One region of the Aquipuribacter aurantiacus genome, then DNA from elsewhere that is predicted to be linked to it. Evidence: riboswitches for the same ligand, from Rfam matches in the RefSeq annotation. Region 1 holds a riboswitch; the other holds the start of a gene.

Region 1 (7,745 bases):
CGACGAGGCCATGAAGGTGGACGGGGCGGGTCACGCCCGGGTGTTCTTCACCATGGTGCTGCCGCTGTCCGCCCCGGTCCTGGCCGTGGTCGTGCTGCTCGCGTTCATCACCACGCTCAACGAGTTCCTCGTCGCCAGCATCCTGCTCACGGCCCCGGAGTCGCAGACCCTCGCCGTCGGGCTCTACCAGCTGGTCAGCAGCCAGCTGAACGCCAACTGGGGCTTCTTCGCGGCCGGGGCGCTGCTCGGCACCATCCCGCCCGTGCTGCTGTTCCAGTGGCTGCAGAAGTACATCGTCTCCGGGCTGACGGCGGGCTCGGTCAAGTAGGGCGACCCCGCACCGGTCAGGACCCGGGGCGGCGCCCCCGTCCGCGGCCCCCAGGACCGGGTCGGGCCGATTAAGCGGGGACGACGACCCCCGGCTGCCGCGCGGCGCCCAGGGCGTGCGCGAGCTCGGTCTCCAGCCCCAGGTGGGCCACCGGGTCGGCCACCGCCGCGACCTCGCGCTCGAGCTCGCGCACCAGCGGGATGACCCGCTCGCCGAAGGCCTGCACCTCCTCCCGGACGTGCAGGAACCCCAGCAGCAGCAGGTCGACGCCGATGAGCCGGTAGGCCAGCACCCGCCGGGCGACCTGCTCCGGGGTGCCGATCAGCCCGGTCCGGAACCCGTCGTTGTACTGCACCAGGTCCGTGAGGTCGCTGTCGGCCCACATGCCCCTGCCGTCGCGCGTGCTGCTCCCGGCCTGCTGCACGGCGTCGCGGAACCCCTCGACCTTGGCCACGTCGGCGTGGGCGACGATGTCCTCGACGACCTGCCGGGCCTCGGCCTCGGTGTCGCGGACCACCGCGAAGCCGTTCAGGCCGAACCGCACCCGTCGGTCGGCGGCCGCGGCGTACCCACCCACCTCCGAGACCTGCTCGGCGACCGCGTCGAACCCGGCCCCGTTCATGAGGTACCAGTCGCTGGCCCGCCCGGCCATGTGCCGGGCGTCGGTCGAGTTGCCGCCCTGGAAGATCTCCGGCAGCACGTCCGGTCGTGGTCGGAACGTCAGGTCCCGGGTCCGGAAGTAGTCCCCGCGGTAGGTGAAGTCGTCCGTGGTCCACGCCCCGCGCAGCACGTCGATGAACTCCTCCGACTGCCGGTAGCGCTCGCCGTGCTCCAGCCAGGTCGCGCCCAGGCTGAGGGCCTCACCCTTGAACCAGCCCGACACGACGTTGAGCGCGAGGCGTCCGCCCGTCAGCTCCTGGGCCGTGGCGGCCCACTTGGCCAGGACGGTCGGCGGCCAGAAGTACGGGTGGACGGCCGCGATGACCGTCAGCCGCTCGGTGGCCAGCAGCAGCGCCAGCGAGAACGAGGTCGACTCGTGCTGGGAGTCCGCCCCGTAGGAGGCGCCGTAGCGGACCTGGGTGAGGGCGTAGTCGAAACCCGCGGCCTCGGCCGCCCGGGCGGTGTCGACGTTGTAGGCGGGGGAGTGCTCGGTGCGCTGCGGCAGCGTCGACACCACGAGCCCGCCGGACACGTTGGGCACCCAGTAGGCGAAGCGCAGCGGCTCGGAGGGGGCGTCGGGACGCGAAGACGGTGTGCTCATGCGACGGCTCCGGTCAGCTGTGCGGCGGGCGCCGCGGTACGGGTGTAGCGGCCGTCGTGGTGGACCAGCGGCCCGGACCGGTGGGCCGGCCGGACGCCGTACCCGCCCCGGGCGAGGTGGGGGTCGGCGGGTCCGGGGAGGTCGAGGTCGTCGCGGACGTCGTGGACCTCCCCGAGGACGACGAGGGAGTCCCCGGCGTCGACGAGTCGCAGCACGGCCCCCGACACCCGGGTCACCGTCCCGTGGACGTGGGGCAGGCCGTCGTCGGCCCAGGACCAGGTGGTCTCCTCGGTGAAGCGCCGGGAGGCGTCGGCGGCGAACCGGCGTGCGACGTCCTCCTGGTCCGCTGACAGCAGGTGGGCGGCGTAGCGGCCCGAGCGCAGCAGCGTGCCCAGGCTGGAGGAGGTGCGGGACACGTTGAACGACAGCAACGGCGGCGAGATCGACACCGAGGCGACGGACACGGCGGTGAACCCGACGGGTGAGCCCTCGTGCGCGGACGTCACGACCCAGACGCTGGAGGCGTCGAGCCGGAACGCGCGCCGAAGGTCCACCGCGGGTCCACCCCAGGCGGGGGTGGTGGTCACGGTGAGCTCCTTGGTCCCGGGCGCCGTGGCGGCCCGGGCTCGTGCGGTCAGGTGGTCCGGTGCAGGTCCGAGCGAGGTGGTCGGCTCAGGACGGACAGACCGCGGAGCAGGTGTGCAGCAGGTCGACGGCACGTCGACGCACGAGAGGGGTGCTGAACATCGGTTGCTCCTCCATCGGTCCTGGCGGAAGCACCCGCACCCGTTGCCGGGGGTTGCTGCGACGTCTACGAGCCAGGTCTCTCGGTCGCTCTGGATGGTTGCAGGACGAAGGTGGCAGACCGGGCGGGTCCTGTCCAGGTCCCGGTCGATCCGTCTCGGCGTCTGGGACGGCGGTCGTGCCGGTCGGGTCAGCCGTCCCCGCGCAGGGTCAGCACGACCTCGTCGAGGAAGTCGTCGACCTCGTCCTGGTCGTAGCCGGTGCGGAACTTGGTCGGGGCGAACCGGACGGCCACCACCTCCTCCGCGGTGAGGGTCGTGGGTCGGCCCACGTGGACCTGCTGCAGCGCGTCGGCGACCCGGTCGAGGAACGCGTCCACCTCGTCGGCGGCGTAGCCCTCACGCCACTTGGTCGTCGTGAACGTCCGGCTGCGGACGGCGTCCACGGTCAGGGTCATGGCCCCGATCCTCTCGCGCCACGGCCGGGTGGGGCGGCGGGACGGGCCCGACGGTGCCCGGTCCCATCCGTTCGGCTCAGCCGGCCAGGGCGTCGCGCATCGGCACGAACTTGGCGGTCGACTCCGCGAGCTCGGCGGCCGGGTCCGACCCCTCGACGATGCCGCAGCCCGCGAACAGGCGGATCTCGTGGCCGTCCGGGTCGAGCTGGCCGCACCGCAGCGCGATGCCCCACTCGCCGTCGCCCGCCGCGTCCAGCCAGCCCACCGGCCCGGCGTAGCGACCGCGGTCCATGCCCTCCAGCTCGGCGATGAGGGCGGCCGCGGCCGTCGTCGGCGTCCCGCAGACCGCGGCCGAGGGGTGCAGGGCGGCCGCCAGGTGCAGGCTCGACACGTCGTCGCGCAGGACGCCGGTGACGTCGGTGGCCAGGTGCATGACGTTGGCCAGGTGCAGCACGAACGGCGACTCCGGGACGTTGGTGCCGGCGCAGAAGGGGGTGATGGCCTCGACCACGCTGCGGACGGCGTACTCGTGCTCGCCCAGGTCCTTGCTCGACCGGGCCAGCGACGCCGCCAGGGCCAGGTCGTGGGCGTCGTCACCGGTGCGGCGGATGGTCCCGGCCAGCACGCGCGAGGCGACCAGCCGCATCTGCGTGCGGACGAGCATCTCCGGGGTGGCGCCCACCAGTCCGTCGACGCTGAACGTCCAGGTGGAGGGGTAGGCGTCCGCCAGGCGCCGCAGCAGCGCGCGCGGGTCCAGGGGGGACCCGGTGCGGGCCAGCAGGTCCCGGGCCAGGACGACCTTGGCCACCTCGCCGGCCTCGATGCGGCGGACGGCGGCCTCCACCAGTGCCTCCCAGGCGGCGCTGCTCACCGCGCCGTCGGCGAACGCGACCGGGCCCGGTCGTGGTGGGGCGGGCGCCACGGGCGGCGGCCCGTCGACCGGTCCCGGGATCACGCCGTCGGTGTTGCCGTCGGTGAGGGTGGTCCTCGTCAGCCACCAGCGCCCGTCCCGGTGCCCGACGACCGTCGCCGGGACGACGAGCTGGCTGGTGCTGGGCGAGCCGTCGGCGAACGCGAACGACCCGAAGGCCACCGGACCGGTGCCCCGCAGGCCCACGTCGTCGCGGACCACGGCGCCGGCCAGCAGCCGCTGCCACCGCCGCTCGGCGGCGGCGAACCGGTCGGGGCCGGTCGTGCTCACCCGGGCGGTCTCGCCCCAGCCCACGAGACCCTCGCCGCGCCGCACCCAGGACAACGGGGCCTGCCCGGGGGGCAGCAGCTCCAGCAACGGGCCGGGGTCGTCGATCTCGACGGTGCGTGACACGAGCCGGGCGCCAGGACGGGCGGCCGGCTCGGCGTGGTCTGCCATGGTGCTCGACATCGTGATCACAGGGTAGGTCGCCACCGGTCGTGCCCGCGCCCCGGGCGTCGTGGGACGATCTGCAGGTGCCCGACACCCCGGTCCGCGCCCAGCTGGACAAGCGTCCCGACGAGGTCTCGTCGATGTTCGACGGGGTCGCCGAGCGGTACGACCTGACGAACACCGTGCTGTCGCTCGGCTCCGACCGCCGCTGGCGTCGCATGGTGATGCGCGACCTGGACGCCCGCCACGGCGAGCGGGTCCTCGACCTGGCCGCCGGCACCGGGACGTCGACCGAGCCGTTCGCCGACGCGGGGGTGCGGGCGGTGGCCTGCGACTTCTCCCTCGGCATGCTCCAGGTCGGCCGGCGTCGTCGACCGGACATGTCGTTCCTGGCCGGTGACGCAACCCGGCTGCCGTTCGCCGACGCCTCGTTCGACGCCGCGACCATCTCCTTCGGCCTGCGCAACGTGGTCGACCCCGACGCCGGGCTGGCCGAGATGCTGCGGGTCGTGCGTCCCGGTGGCCGCCTCGTCGTCTGCGAGTTCAGCCACCCCACCTGGAAGCCGTTCCGGGCCGTCTACGACCGCTACCTGCTGCGGGTGCTGCCCGCGGTGTCGCGCGTGGCCTCGTCCAACCCGGAGGCCTACGACTACCTGGCCGAGTCGATCCAGGCCTGGCCCGACCAGCAGGCGCTCGCCGAACGGATCCGGGCGGCCGGCTGGAGCCAGGTCACCTGGCGCGACGCCAGCGCCGGCATCGTCGCCCTGCACCGCGCCGTCCGCCCCTGACCCGGCGGGCCCGCACCGGTCCGGCCGTCCTGACCGACGGGTGGCACACGGACTGGTCGTGATCCGGCCGCTCCACCCCCCCGATCACATCACCTGCGTGTGCCACCCCCGCCCGGCCCGCCCGGCCCGCCCGGCCCGCCCGGCCCGCCGGCCCGGGCCACCCGTCCGGCGGGGCGGCCGGCCCCGTCGTACCCTTGTGAACACGTGCACAAGTCCGGTGCGCATGTCCCTGGAGGTCCACGCGTGAGCACCCTGACCGAACAGCCCGTCACCGCGGTCGACGACGTCCCCGCGGAGGCCGACGTCGTCGTGGTCGGCGCGGGCCCCGCCGGCGCGACGGCCGCGGCCTACCTCGCCCGGACCGGCCTGCACGTGGTGCTGCTGGAGAAGACGGCCTTCCCGCGCGAGAAGGTCTGCGGCGACGGGCTGACCCCGCGCGGGGTCAAGGAGCTCGTCGCCCTCGGCGTGCAGCACCGCGAGGAGGACGGCTGGATCCGCAACAAGGGCCTCCGCATCATCGGTGGCGGCCAGCGGCTGCAGCTGGACTGGCCCGAGCTCACCGGGGTGCCCAGCTACGGCCTGGTCCGCCCCCGCGCCGACCTCGACGAGGTGCTGGCCCGGACCGCGCAGCGGGAGGGCGCGCAGCTGTTCGAGCAGACCTCGGTCACCGGCCCGGTCCTGGACGCCACCGGCCGCATCACGGCCGTCACCTGGGCCCGCCACGACGAGCGGGGCCGCAAGACCGGCCTGACCGGCACCGTCAGGGCCAGGCTGGTCGTCGCCGCCGACGGCAACTCCAGCCGGCTCAGCCTGGCCATGGGCCTGATCAAGCGCGACGACCGTCCGCTCGGGGTCGCGGTGCGGACGTACTACACGTCCCCGCGCACCCACGACGACTACCTGGAGTCCTGGCTCGAGCTGTGGGACGGCCCGCCCGGGCAGTCCACGCTGCTGCCGGGCTACGGCTGGGTGTTCGGCGTCGGGGACGGCACGAGCAACGTCGGGCTCGGCATCCTCAGCAGCTCCAGCGCCTTCGGCAAGGTCGACTACAAGGAGCTGCTGCAGCGCTGGGTCGCGACGATGCCGGCCGACTGGGGCTTCACCCCCGACAACCAGACGATGGCCATCAAGGGCGCGGCCCTGCCGATGGGCTTCAACCGCACGCCGCACTACACCAAGGGCCTTCTGCTGGTCGGCGACGCGGGCGGCATGGTCAACCCGTTCAACGGCGAGGGCATCGCCTACGCCATGGCCAGCTCCCGGATCGCGGCCGGGGTGATCGCCCAGGCGATGGCCATGCCGGAGCACGCCCGCGAGCGCGCTCTGCAGGCCTACCCCAAGGCCGTCGAGGCCGAGATGGGCGCCTACTACGCGCTGGGCCGGGTCTTCGTGAAGATCATCGGCAACCCCTGGGTGATGGCCACGGCGACCCGCTACGGGCTCCCGCGCCCGCTGCTCATGCAGTTCGTCCTCAAGCTGCTCGCCAACCTCTACGAGGACACGGGTGGCGACCCGGTGGACAAGGTCATCCAGCAGATGGAGCGGTTGTCCCCGGTGGCGTCGCGCCTCGCATGAGCCCCCGCCCCCGCACCGCCGGTCACGGATGCATTTCGTCAGCGACCGGTGACGTAAACGTGCTGGTGGGGGGCGAGCCCCAGGTCTCGGAGCGGCACGAGGCGACCCCTAGGATGTCGCCGACCGTGCATGCGCGAGACGGCCGCGTCCCAGGCGCGACCCGACGAGGAGACCTCACGTGAGCCCCTATCTGCCGCTGGTGATCATGCTGGCGATCGGCGTCGGCTTCGCCGCCTTCTCCATCGTCGCGACGTCGCTCACCGGTCCCTCGCGCTACAACCGGGCCAAGCTCGAGGCCTACGAGTGCGGCATCCAGCCCACCCCGCAGGCCGCAGGCGGGGGCCGGGTGCCGATCAAGTTCTACCTGATCGCCATGCTGTTCATCGTCTTCGACATCGAGACGGTCTTCCTGATCCCGTGGGCGATCGCCTTCAACCAGCTGGGGCTGTTCGCCCTGGTCCAGGTCCTGCTGTTCGTCGGGGCCATCCTCGTCGCGTACGCCTACGTCTGGCGTCGTGGCGGGCTCGACTGGGACTGACGGACCAGCACGCGCACCAGTCCTGAGCACCAGCACGTACCGGCACCGCACGCACCACCGACAGGAGCAACAGCATGGGTATCGAGGAGAAGCTCCCCGCCGGGATCCTCCTGGGACAGGTGGAACAGCTCGTCGGCCTGGTCCGCAAGGCGTCGGTCTGGCCGGCCACCTTCGGCCTGGCCTGCTGCGCCATCGAGATGATGGCCGTGGGCGGGCCCAAGTACGACATCGCCCGCTTCGGCATGGAGCGGTTCTCCGCCAGCCCGCGTCAGGCCGACCTGATGATCGTCGCGGGCCGGGTGAGCCAGAAGATGGCCCCGGTCGTGCGGCAGGTCTACGACCAGATGCCCAACCCCAAGTGGGTGATCGCGATGGGCGTCTGCGCGAGCTCCGGCGGCATGTTCAACAACTACGCGATCGTCCAGGGCGTCGACCACATCGTCCCCGTCGACGTGTACCTGCCCGGCTGCCCGCCGCGCCCGGAGATGCTGCTGGACGCGATCCTCAAGCTCCACGAGCAGATCAAGGGCGAGAAGCTCGGCCCCCACAAGAGGGCCGCCGAGGTGGAGGCCGAGGAGAAGGCCCTCGCCGCCACCCCCACCATCCAGATGAAGGGCCTGCTGCGGTGAGCGACGCCACGGAGCCCGCGGGCGGCAAGGACCCCAAGGACAAGGCCCCCGTCGACGAGCCG
Region 2 (7,745 bases), on a different contig from region 1:
GTCCGTGGGGCCGGTGACCCGGCCGACAGCCACCCGGACGACGGAGACCCGGCGGACGGCGACCCGGACGACGAGGAGGTCGTCGACGGAGCACCGGGACGGCTCGGGGTGCTCGACGTGCTCGTCGTGGGTCCCTCGCGGTTCCGGTCGGTGCTGTGCGAGGACCGGGCCTGCTGCCCGCCGCAGGGGACGCCCGTCACCGAGGCGCGCCACCACCCCGTCGCGGCCGGCTTCGTGCTGGCCGGTCGCAACCCCGCGACGGACCGGGACTCCGTCGCCCCCGAGGGCACCGTGACCCAGGCCGAGCGGGCCCGGGCGCTGGCCGCAGCGCGGTCGGTCGCCCCCACGCCCGCATCGACGCCCGCATCGACGCCCGCCCCCACGCCCGCACCGACCGGTGTCACCGACGCCGTGTCGGACCGGTTGCTCGCCCGGTGGGTCGACTGCCTGCCCGAGGGGCCGGACCCCGAGCTCGCAGGCACCCTGGCCGCGGCGTGGTGGGTCAGCCCCGCGCTGCGGGACGCCTGCCTGGCCGTCCTGCTGCCCGGGGGGTCGCTGCGCCCGGCCGGGCCGGCCCCGGTCGCGCCGACGTCCTCCGCGGCCCTCGCGGCGCGGCGGGACAGGGCGGGGGCGCGTCTGCACGAGGTGCTGACCGACCCCGCCTGCGCCCGGGCCACCCGGGTGGGCTCACCGGTGCTGCGTCGCATGGCCGCGCTCACCTCCGGGCCCGAGCGGGCGACGGTGCTGGCCGCGCACGCCTGGCTCTGCTGGGCGGCGGGCGAGGGGACCGCGGCCGGGGTGCTGGCGGAACGGGCGCTGCTGGGCGGGGACGACGAGCCCCTGGCCGCGCTGGTCCTGCGGTGCCTCGACCACGGCCTCGGGGCGCCGTGGACGTCCTCGGCCCGGGGCAGGGCGGCCGGGCCGCCGCGTCGGTGGTCATGATGCTGCGGCGGGTATCAACCGCCGGCCATGACCGCTCCTGCGGTCATGGCTGGAGGCTGGTGGTGGTGATCGGGGAGCGGGTACGGTCCGTCCGCACCCGTCCTACGTCGGCAGCCTGTCCAGCGACGGAGCCGCCGAGCACCCAGCGCGTACCCGACGAGACCCGTCGGCGTCCGTCAGGAGGTCCGATGGTCAGCAACCGCACCGTCCCCCCTGCGGGTACGGCCGGTACCGCGGCCGTGCCGGGGGCGCGGGACGCCACGGCGCGACGCCCCGGTGACGCGCTACCGGACCTGGCCGTGGTGCCGGCGCCACCCGGGCCCAGGCGGCACGAGCTCGCGGACCGCTCCGCGGCGCTGTTCCGTGCCTGGTGCGACGGGGACAACCGCGCCAGCGCCGAGCTGGTCACCCTGCTGACCCCCACCCTGTGGCACACCGCCCGGGCCTACCGGGTCGACCACGCCACCGCCGAGGACGTCGTGCAGAACGCCTGGATGGCGCTGGCGCGTCGGCGGGACCAGGTCCGGGACCCGCAGGCGGTCCTGGCCTGGCTGCTGGTGACCGTGCGCCGGGACGCGGCCCGCACGGCCGCGGGCGCGCGGGTCGCCGTCGCCGACCCCGAGCCGCTCCTGGCGGTCAGCCCCGACCCGTCCCCCGGTCCCGCGGCCACGGTCATCGACGACGACCGGGCCCGGCGGCTGTGGTCGGCGGTCGGGAGGCTGTCGGAGCGCTGCCAGCGGCTGCTGCGCGTGGTGGCCTTCTCCGACCGGCCCGACTACGCGTCGCTGTCGGTCGACCTGGGCATGCCCATGGGCAGCATCGGCCCCACCCGGGGCCGGTGCCTCAAGAAGCTGCGGGAGCACCTGGGCGAGGAGTCGCAGTGGACGACGACGTGAACCGCGCCGATGGCCGGCCGGACCGGGCGGGGGACGCCGGGGACCGCGTCGCCGAGCAGCGCGGCGGGGAGCACGAGCCGGCCGCGGCGTCGTCGTTGGCGGCCGAGCTGCGCCAGATGTGGCAGCAGCTGGACCCGGTGCCGTCGGGGCTGTCGGAGCGGGTGGTCTTCTCGCTGGAGGTGGAGGCGTTCACCGGCATCGACCTCGACCTGGAGCTCGAGCTGATGCGACTGCAGCAGACCCAGTCCACCGGGGTCGGCGCCCGCGGCGACGACGAGGTGCGCACCGTCACCTTCGGCAGCGAGTCGATGACCGTCATGCTCGCCATCAGCGACGTCGAGGGCGGGCACCGGATCGACGGCTGGGTCGCGCCCGGCGGCCGGCGGGGGATCGAGGTCCGCACCGCCGCCGGGGCCAGCCGGGAGGAGTGCGACGAGACGGGACGGTTCGCGCTCGCCTTCGTGCCCCCGGGGCACTTCCAGCTCGTCCTGGTCGGCGACGACCCGGGCGACGCGCAGCGCGCGGTCGTCACCCCCGCGCTGACCCTGTGACCCCGGCCGTCCCGGCCCTCGCGGTCGGCCCGCTCGTCGCGGTCGGCCCGCTCGAGGCCACGCACGCGGCGGGTGACCCGTCCGGGTTCCGTCATCCGGACGCCTGGCGGCCTGCCGACCCCGTGTCGTAGGCTCCGCGCAGGTCATGAGCACCAGCGTCAAGCCCCGGCTCGCTGGTCGGCAACCCTCCTCCGCGGTGGGGTGCCCCGGGTGAGGACCTGGCCGTCACCGATCGGTGACGGCAAGCGCGGGCCCGCTCGGCGGGCCCCGGTGACCACGGAGGTCCACCCCTGATGAACGACGCCTGGTCCTTCGAGACCCGTCAGATCCACGCCGGCCAGCAGCCCGACCCCACCACGGGAGCCCGGGCGCTGCCGATCTACGCCACCACCTCCTACGCCTTCACCAGCACGGAGCACGCGGAGAACCTCTTCGCGCTCAAGGAGTTCGGGAACATCTACACCCGGATCATGAACCCGACGCAGGACGCCGTCGAGCAGCGCATCGCCAGCCTCGAGGGCGGGGTCGGAGCGCTCCTGCTGGCCAGCGGCCAGGCCGCCGAGACCGTCGCGCTGCTCAACGTCGCGGAGGCGGGCGACCACATCGTGTCCAGCCCCCGCCTCTACGGCGGCACGTACAACCTGCTCCACTACACGTTCCCCAAGCTGGGCATCCAGGTGTCGTTCGTGGAGGACCCCGACGACCTGGACAGCTGGCGCGCCGCGGTACGGCCGAACACCAAGGCGTTCTTCGGCGAGACGATCTCCAACCCGTACCAGGACGTCCTCGACATCGAGGGGGTCGCGACCGTCGCGCACGAGGCGGGTGTCCCGCTGGTCGTGGACAACACGGTCGCCACGCCCTACCTGATCCGGCCCCTGGAGTGGGGCGCGGACGTCGTCGTGCACTCGGCGACCAAGTTCCTCGGCGGGCACGGCACCGCGGTGGCGGGCGCCATCGTCGACGGCGGCCGCTTCGACTACACCACCCAGCCCGAGCGGTTCCCGGGCTTCAACACCCCGGACCCCAGCTACAACGGCCTGGTCTACGGCCGTGACCTGGGCGTCGGCAGCCCGCTCGGCGCCAACCTGTCCTACGTCCTCAAGGCGCGGGTCCAGCTGCTGCGTGACATGGGCTCCGCCGTCAGCCCGTTCAACGCGTTCCTCGTCGCCCAGGGCATCGAGACGCTGAGCCTGCGCATGGAGCGGCACGTCGACAACGCCCGTGCCGTCGCCGCCTGGTTGCAGGACCGCGACGAGGTGCAGCGCGTGGCCTACGCGAGCCTGCCCGGCAGCCCGTGGTTCGACCGGGCGCAGAAGTACGCCCCGCGTGGTTCCGGGTCGGTGCTCGCCTTCGAGATCGCCGGGGGGGTCGAGGCCGGGCGTCGTTTCGTCGAGGCGCTCGAGCTGCACAGCCACGTCGCCAACATCGGCGACGTGCGCAGCCTGGTCATCCACCCCGCGTCGACCACGCACAGCCAGCTGAGCGAGGCGGAGCAGGCGGCCAGCGGGGTCACGCCCGGACTGGTCCGGCTGTCGGTCGGGCTGGAGCACCTCGACGACATCCTCGCGGACCTCGAGGCGGGCTTCCGGGCGGCCAAGGGCGCCTGAGGTGAGGTCATGGCGGGACGGAGACCCCCTCGGCGGGCGCACGGTCGTCGGGGTCGGGGCGGTGGGCACGGAGTCCGGGACGGTGCTGCCTGACGTCCGGGTGTCCTACGAGAGCTGGGGCACCCCGCGGACCGGGCCGGACGGGACGGTCGAGAACGCGGTGCTCGTGCTGCACGCACTCACCGGCGACTCCCACGTCGTCGGACCGGCCGGGCCCGCCCACCCCTCGCCCGGCTGGTGGGGCGGTGTCGTCGGCGACGGCCTGGCGCTGGACACCCGGCGCTGGTTCGTCGTGGCCCCCAACGTCCTGGGCGGCTGCCAGGGCACGACCGGCCCCGGCAGCCTGGCCCCGGACGGCCGGGCCTGGGGGAGCCGGTTCCCGCGCATCAGCATCCGCGACCAGGTCGCGGTGGAGGCCCTGCTGGCCGACCGGCTCGGCGTCCGGCGCTGGGCCATGGTCACCGGCGGGTCCATGGGGGGGATGCGCGCGCTGGAGTGGGCCGTGGGCCACCCCGGGCGGGTCGCCTCCGTCGCGGTGCTCGCCAGCACGGCGGTGGCCAGCGGGGACCAGATCGCGTGGTGCGCGCCCCAGGTCGCCGCCATCACCTCCGACCCCGGCTGGCACGGCGGTGACTACTACGACCGACCGGGCCCCGGACCGGTCGACGGGCTGGGGGTGGCACGCCGCATCGCCCACGTGACCTACCGCTCGCGGTGGGAGATGGACACCCGCTTCGGTCGCGACCCGCAGCCGGGCGAGGACCCGGACCTCGACGGTCGCTACGCCGTCGAGTCCTACCTGGACCACCAGGCCGGCAAGCTGGCCGGCCGCTTCGACGCCGGTTCGTACGTCACGCTGACCCGGTCGATGAACTCCCACGACGTCGGTCGAGGCCGCGGCGGCACCGCCGCGGCCCTGGCGACGGTGAGCGCCCGCACCACCGTCGTCGCCGTCGACTCCGACCGGCTGTACCCGCCGGAGCAGCAGGAGCAGGTCGTCGAGCACGTCCCCGACGCCCGGCTGGAGCTGGTCAGGTCCCGGTACGGCCACGACGGGTTCCTCGTGGAGACGGAGGCCGTGGCCGCGGTCCTGGCCCGGACCCTGGCCGGGGCGGACCACGACCTCAGGCCACGCGACGACGACCGCTGCCGGGCGTAGGGGCGGACGCCTCGGCGCCGCCTCAGCCCGCGGCGGCGCTGCGGACGTGCTCGGACAGCCGCTGCCAGTCCCGCGCCAGCCCGTGGTGCAGCGGCAGGTCGGGGACGAGCGTCACGGGCACCCAGCTGAGGTCGGCGGTCTCGTGGTTGGCGGCGTGCACCCGCGCGTCCTCACCCGCCCGCGCCAGGACGTAGTCGTAGCGCCAGTCGTCGTGGTCGGTGCCGGTCAGCGTCGCCCACACCTGCACGTGCCCGGCGGAGACGCCGACCTCCTCGTTGGCCTCCCGCAGGGCTGCGGCGACGGGGTCCTCGTGGGAGTCCCGGGCGCCCCCCGGCACCGCCCAGGTACCGCCGTCGTGGACCCACGAGGCTCGGTGCTGCAGCAGCACCTCGGCCCCGTCCGCGCCGTCGCGGTAGAGCACCAGGCCCGCCGCGCCGTTCAGCCCCCAGTGTCGCGAGCCGCACCGGCAGCTCACCCACCCGTCCCCGTCACGGCTCGCCACCGTCCCAGCGTACGAGGCCCGGCGGGGACCGTTACGGTGGCACCGGTAGAACCCGTCCGACGAGGGACGGGACCGTCGACCAGGAGGTGCCATGGCCGTCGTGGTGGGCTATCTGCCCAGCCGTGAGGGACGAGCGGCGCTCGCCCACGGGGTGGACGCGGCGGTCCGTCGGAACGTCCGCCTGGTGGTGGTCAGCAGCAAGGAGGACACCGCCGAGGCGGTGGAGGCCGACCTGGCCTCCTTCACCGAGCAGCTGCACGAGCACGGTCTGAGCTACGAGGTGCGGCACCTGCCGCGCAGCAGCGACCCGGCCGACGACCTGCTCGCGGTGGCCGACGAGGTCGAGGCCCACGTCATCGTGATCGGCCTGCGCCGTCGTTCGCCCGTCGGCAAGCTCATCCTCGGCAGCAACGCCCAGCGGATCCTGCTCGACGCGACCTGCCCCGTGCTGGCGGTCAAGGGCGACGGCGGCTGATCGTGGCGGGGCTGCGGCTGACCGGCGACGACCGGGCCGACCACCTGCTGGGCTCCGACCCGTTCGCCCTGCTCGTCGGGATGCTGCTCGACCAGCAGATCCGGATGGAGACCGCGTTCGCGGGCCCGCGGCGGCTCCTGGACCGGATGCCCGGCGCCCCGGAGCGGCTCGACCCGGTCCAGGTCGCGCAGATGGACCCCGAGGAGCTGGGCGCCGCCATGGCGGGTCCCCCCGCCGTGCACCGCTACCACGCCAGCATGGCGCGGCGCCTGCAGGACCTGGCCCGGGCCGTGAGGGACGAGTACGACGGCGACGCCGCCGCGCTGTGGGACACGACCGACGGGGCCGAGCTCCTGCGCCGGGTCAAGGCCCTGCCCGGCTTCGGCGAGCAGAAGGCGCGCATCTTCGTCGCGCTGCTGGGCAAGCAGCTGGCGGTCCGGCCCGAGGGCTGGCGCGAGGCGGCGGGGGAGTACGGCGAGGACGGCGTGCACCGCTCGGTCGCCGACGTCGTGGACGACGACACGCTGAACCAGGTCCGGGACTTCAAGCAGGCTCGCAAGGCCGCGGCCAAGGCCGCCTCCGCGTCCACCTGACGACGGCCCTGCACGGCCCTGCACGCCGTCCCGGCCGGGCCCTCCGCGGGCCCCCGGACGGCGACGAGGCGCGACCCTCCGGCCTGCCGGCGGCCCGGCCGGACCCGCCTCCCGGCGGAACAGGTGACGCCGTCGCGGCGTTGCCGCAGTGGTAGCAGGAGTGAGTGCGCCGTGGGCCACACGCACGGCGACGTGTCGGGCCGGAGGCCACGATGGCACTACAATGGTACTACAATGGTACTCGCTGGTCGTCGCGTTGACGGACGACGCCAGTCCCCCTGACCGTAGTCGACGAAGGGCTGTGCGTGTCGTCGGAGCACGAACCTCGTACCTTGCAAGACATCCTCTCCCACCCCGCTCTCACGCGGATGCGTGAGCGCATCGGGAGCGGTGCCCCGGTCTCGGCGGTCGACCTCCGTCAGGTGGTCACCGAGGCGGACGTCCCCTCCGGCCGGATGAAGGCCGTCATGGCCGACCTCGTGGGTGCCGGACTGGACATGGGCTCCATCGGACTGCCCCAGACCACGGCGCGACGCACCGTGGCGGCCGCCCGGACGCGCACGCCGGCGGCCACGGCCACGATCGACGACGGGAGCGTGATGACGATGACGACGACGACCAGCAAGACGACGCCCAAGAAGGCGACCGGCGCAGCGGTGGCCACGCCTGAGGCCAGCGAGGCCGCGGCGGAGCCCAAGAAGACGGTCAAGAAGGCCGCGGCCAAGAAGACGGCCGCAAAGCCGGCCGCCAAGGCTGCGGCCAAGCCGGCTGCGAAGAAGACCGCCAAGAAGACCGCCACCAAGGCCACCAGGGCGAGCACCGCCGCGACCGACGCCGACGACGTCGAGCCCGACCTCACCGAGGTCGTGGACGTCGTCGTGGACCCGGTCGCCGAGGTCGCTGCGGTCGCCGCCGTGCCCACCCCGGTCGTGGCCGACGACGAGGACGACGACGACGAGGACGCCAAGCCGGCGGCCCCCGTCACCCGGGGCAAGGGCGCCTCGGAGTCGTTCGTCC

The links. Region 1 has a riboswitch for S-adenosylmethionine ahead of ACR80Q_RS08170 (flavin reductase family protein). Riboswitches for the same ligand answer to the same signal wherever they lie in the genome.
Region 2: it holds a riboswitch for S-adenosylmethionine, as region 1 does, so the genes downstream of both, ACR80Q_RS10875 (bifunctional o-acetylhomoserine/o-acetylserine sulfhydrylase) here and ACR80Q_RS08170 (flavin reductase family protein) in region 1, are expected to answer to the same signal.

What each region holds. Positions count from the first base shown of each region.
Region 1 covers NZ_JBPKAO010000004.1:318,286-326,030, forward strand. The annotation lists gene ACR80Q_RS08160 (sugar ABC transporter permease) at 1-328, shown strand, start outside; gene sfnG (dimethylsulfone monooxygenase SfnG) at 399-1,589, opposite strand; gene ACR80Q_RS08170 (flavin reductase family protein) at 1,586-2,176, opposite strand; SAM riboswitch class I at 2,345-2,436, opposite strand; partial or broken gene ACR80Q_RS08175 (DivIVA domain-containing protein) at 2,536-2,664, opposite strand; partial or broken gene ACR80Q_RS08180 (DivIVA domain-containing protein) at 2,689-2,790, opposite strand; gene ACR80Q_RS08185 (isochorismate synthase) at 2,867-4,171, opposite strand; gene ACR80Q_RS08190 (demethylmenaquinone methyltransferase) at 4,294-4,941, shown strand; gene ACR80Q_RS08195 (geranylgeranyl reductase family protein) at 5,185-6,516, shown strand; gene ACR80Q_RS08200 (NADH-quinone oxidoreductase subunit A) at 6,695-7,054, shown strand; gene ACR80Q_RS08205 (NuoB/complex I 20 kDa subunit family protein) at 7,129-7,683, shown strand.
Region 2 covers NZ_JBPKAO010000007.1:16,638-24,382, forward strand. The annotation lists gene ACR80Q_RS10860 (DUF4192 family protein) at 1-942, shown strand, start outside; gene ACR80Q_RS10865 (RNA polymerase sigma factor) at 1,131-1,838, shown strand; gene ACR80Q_RS10870 (hypothetical protein) at 1,823-2,389, shown strand; SAM riboswitch class IV at 2,531-2,643, shown strand; gene ACR80Q_RS10875 (bifunctional o-acetylhomoserine/o-acetylserine sulfhydrylase) at 2,683-3,999, shown strand; gene metX (homoserine O-acetyltransferase MetX) at 4,061-5,158, shown strand; gene ACR80Q_RS10885 (NUDIX domain-containing protein) at 5,181-5,660, opposite strand; gene ACR80Q_RS10890 (universal stress protein) at 5,752-6,135, shown strand; gene ACR80Q_RS10895 (HhH-GPD-type base excision DNA repair protein) at 6,135-6,728, shown strand; gene ACR80Q_RS10900 (RNA polymerase sigma factor) at 7,097-7,745, shown strand, end outside.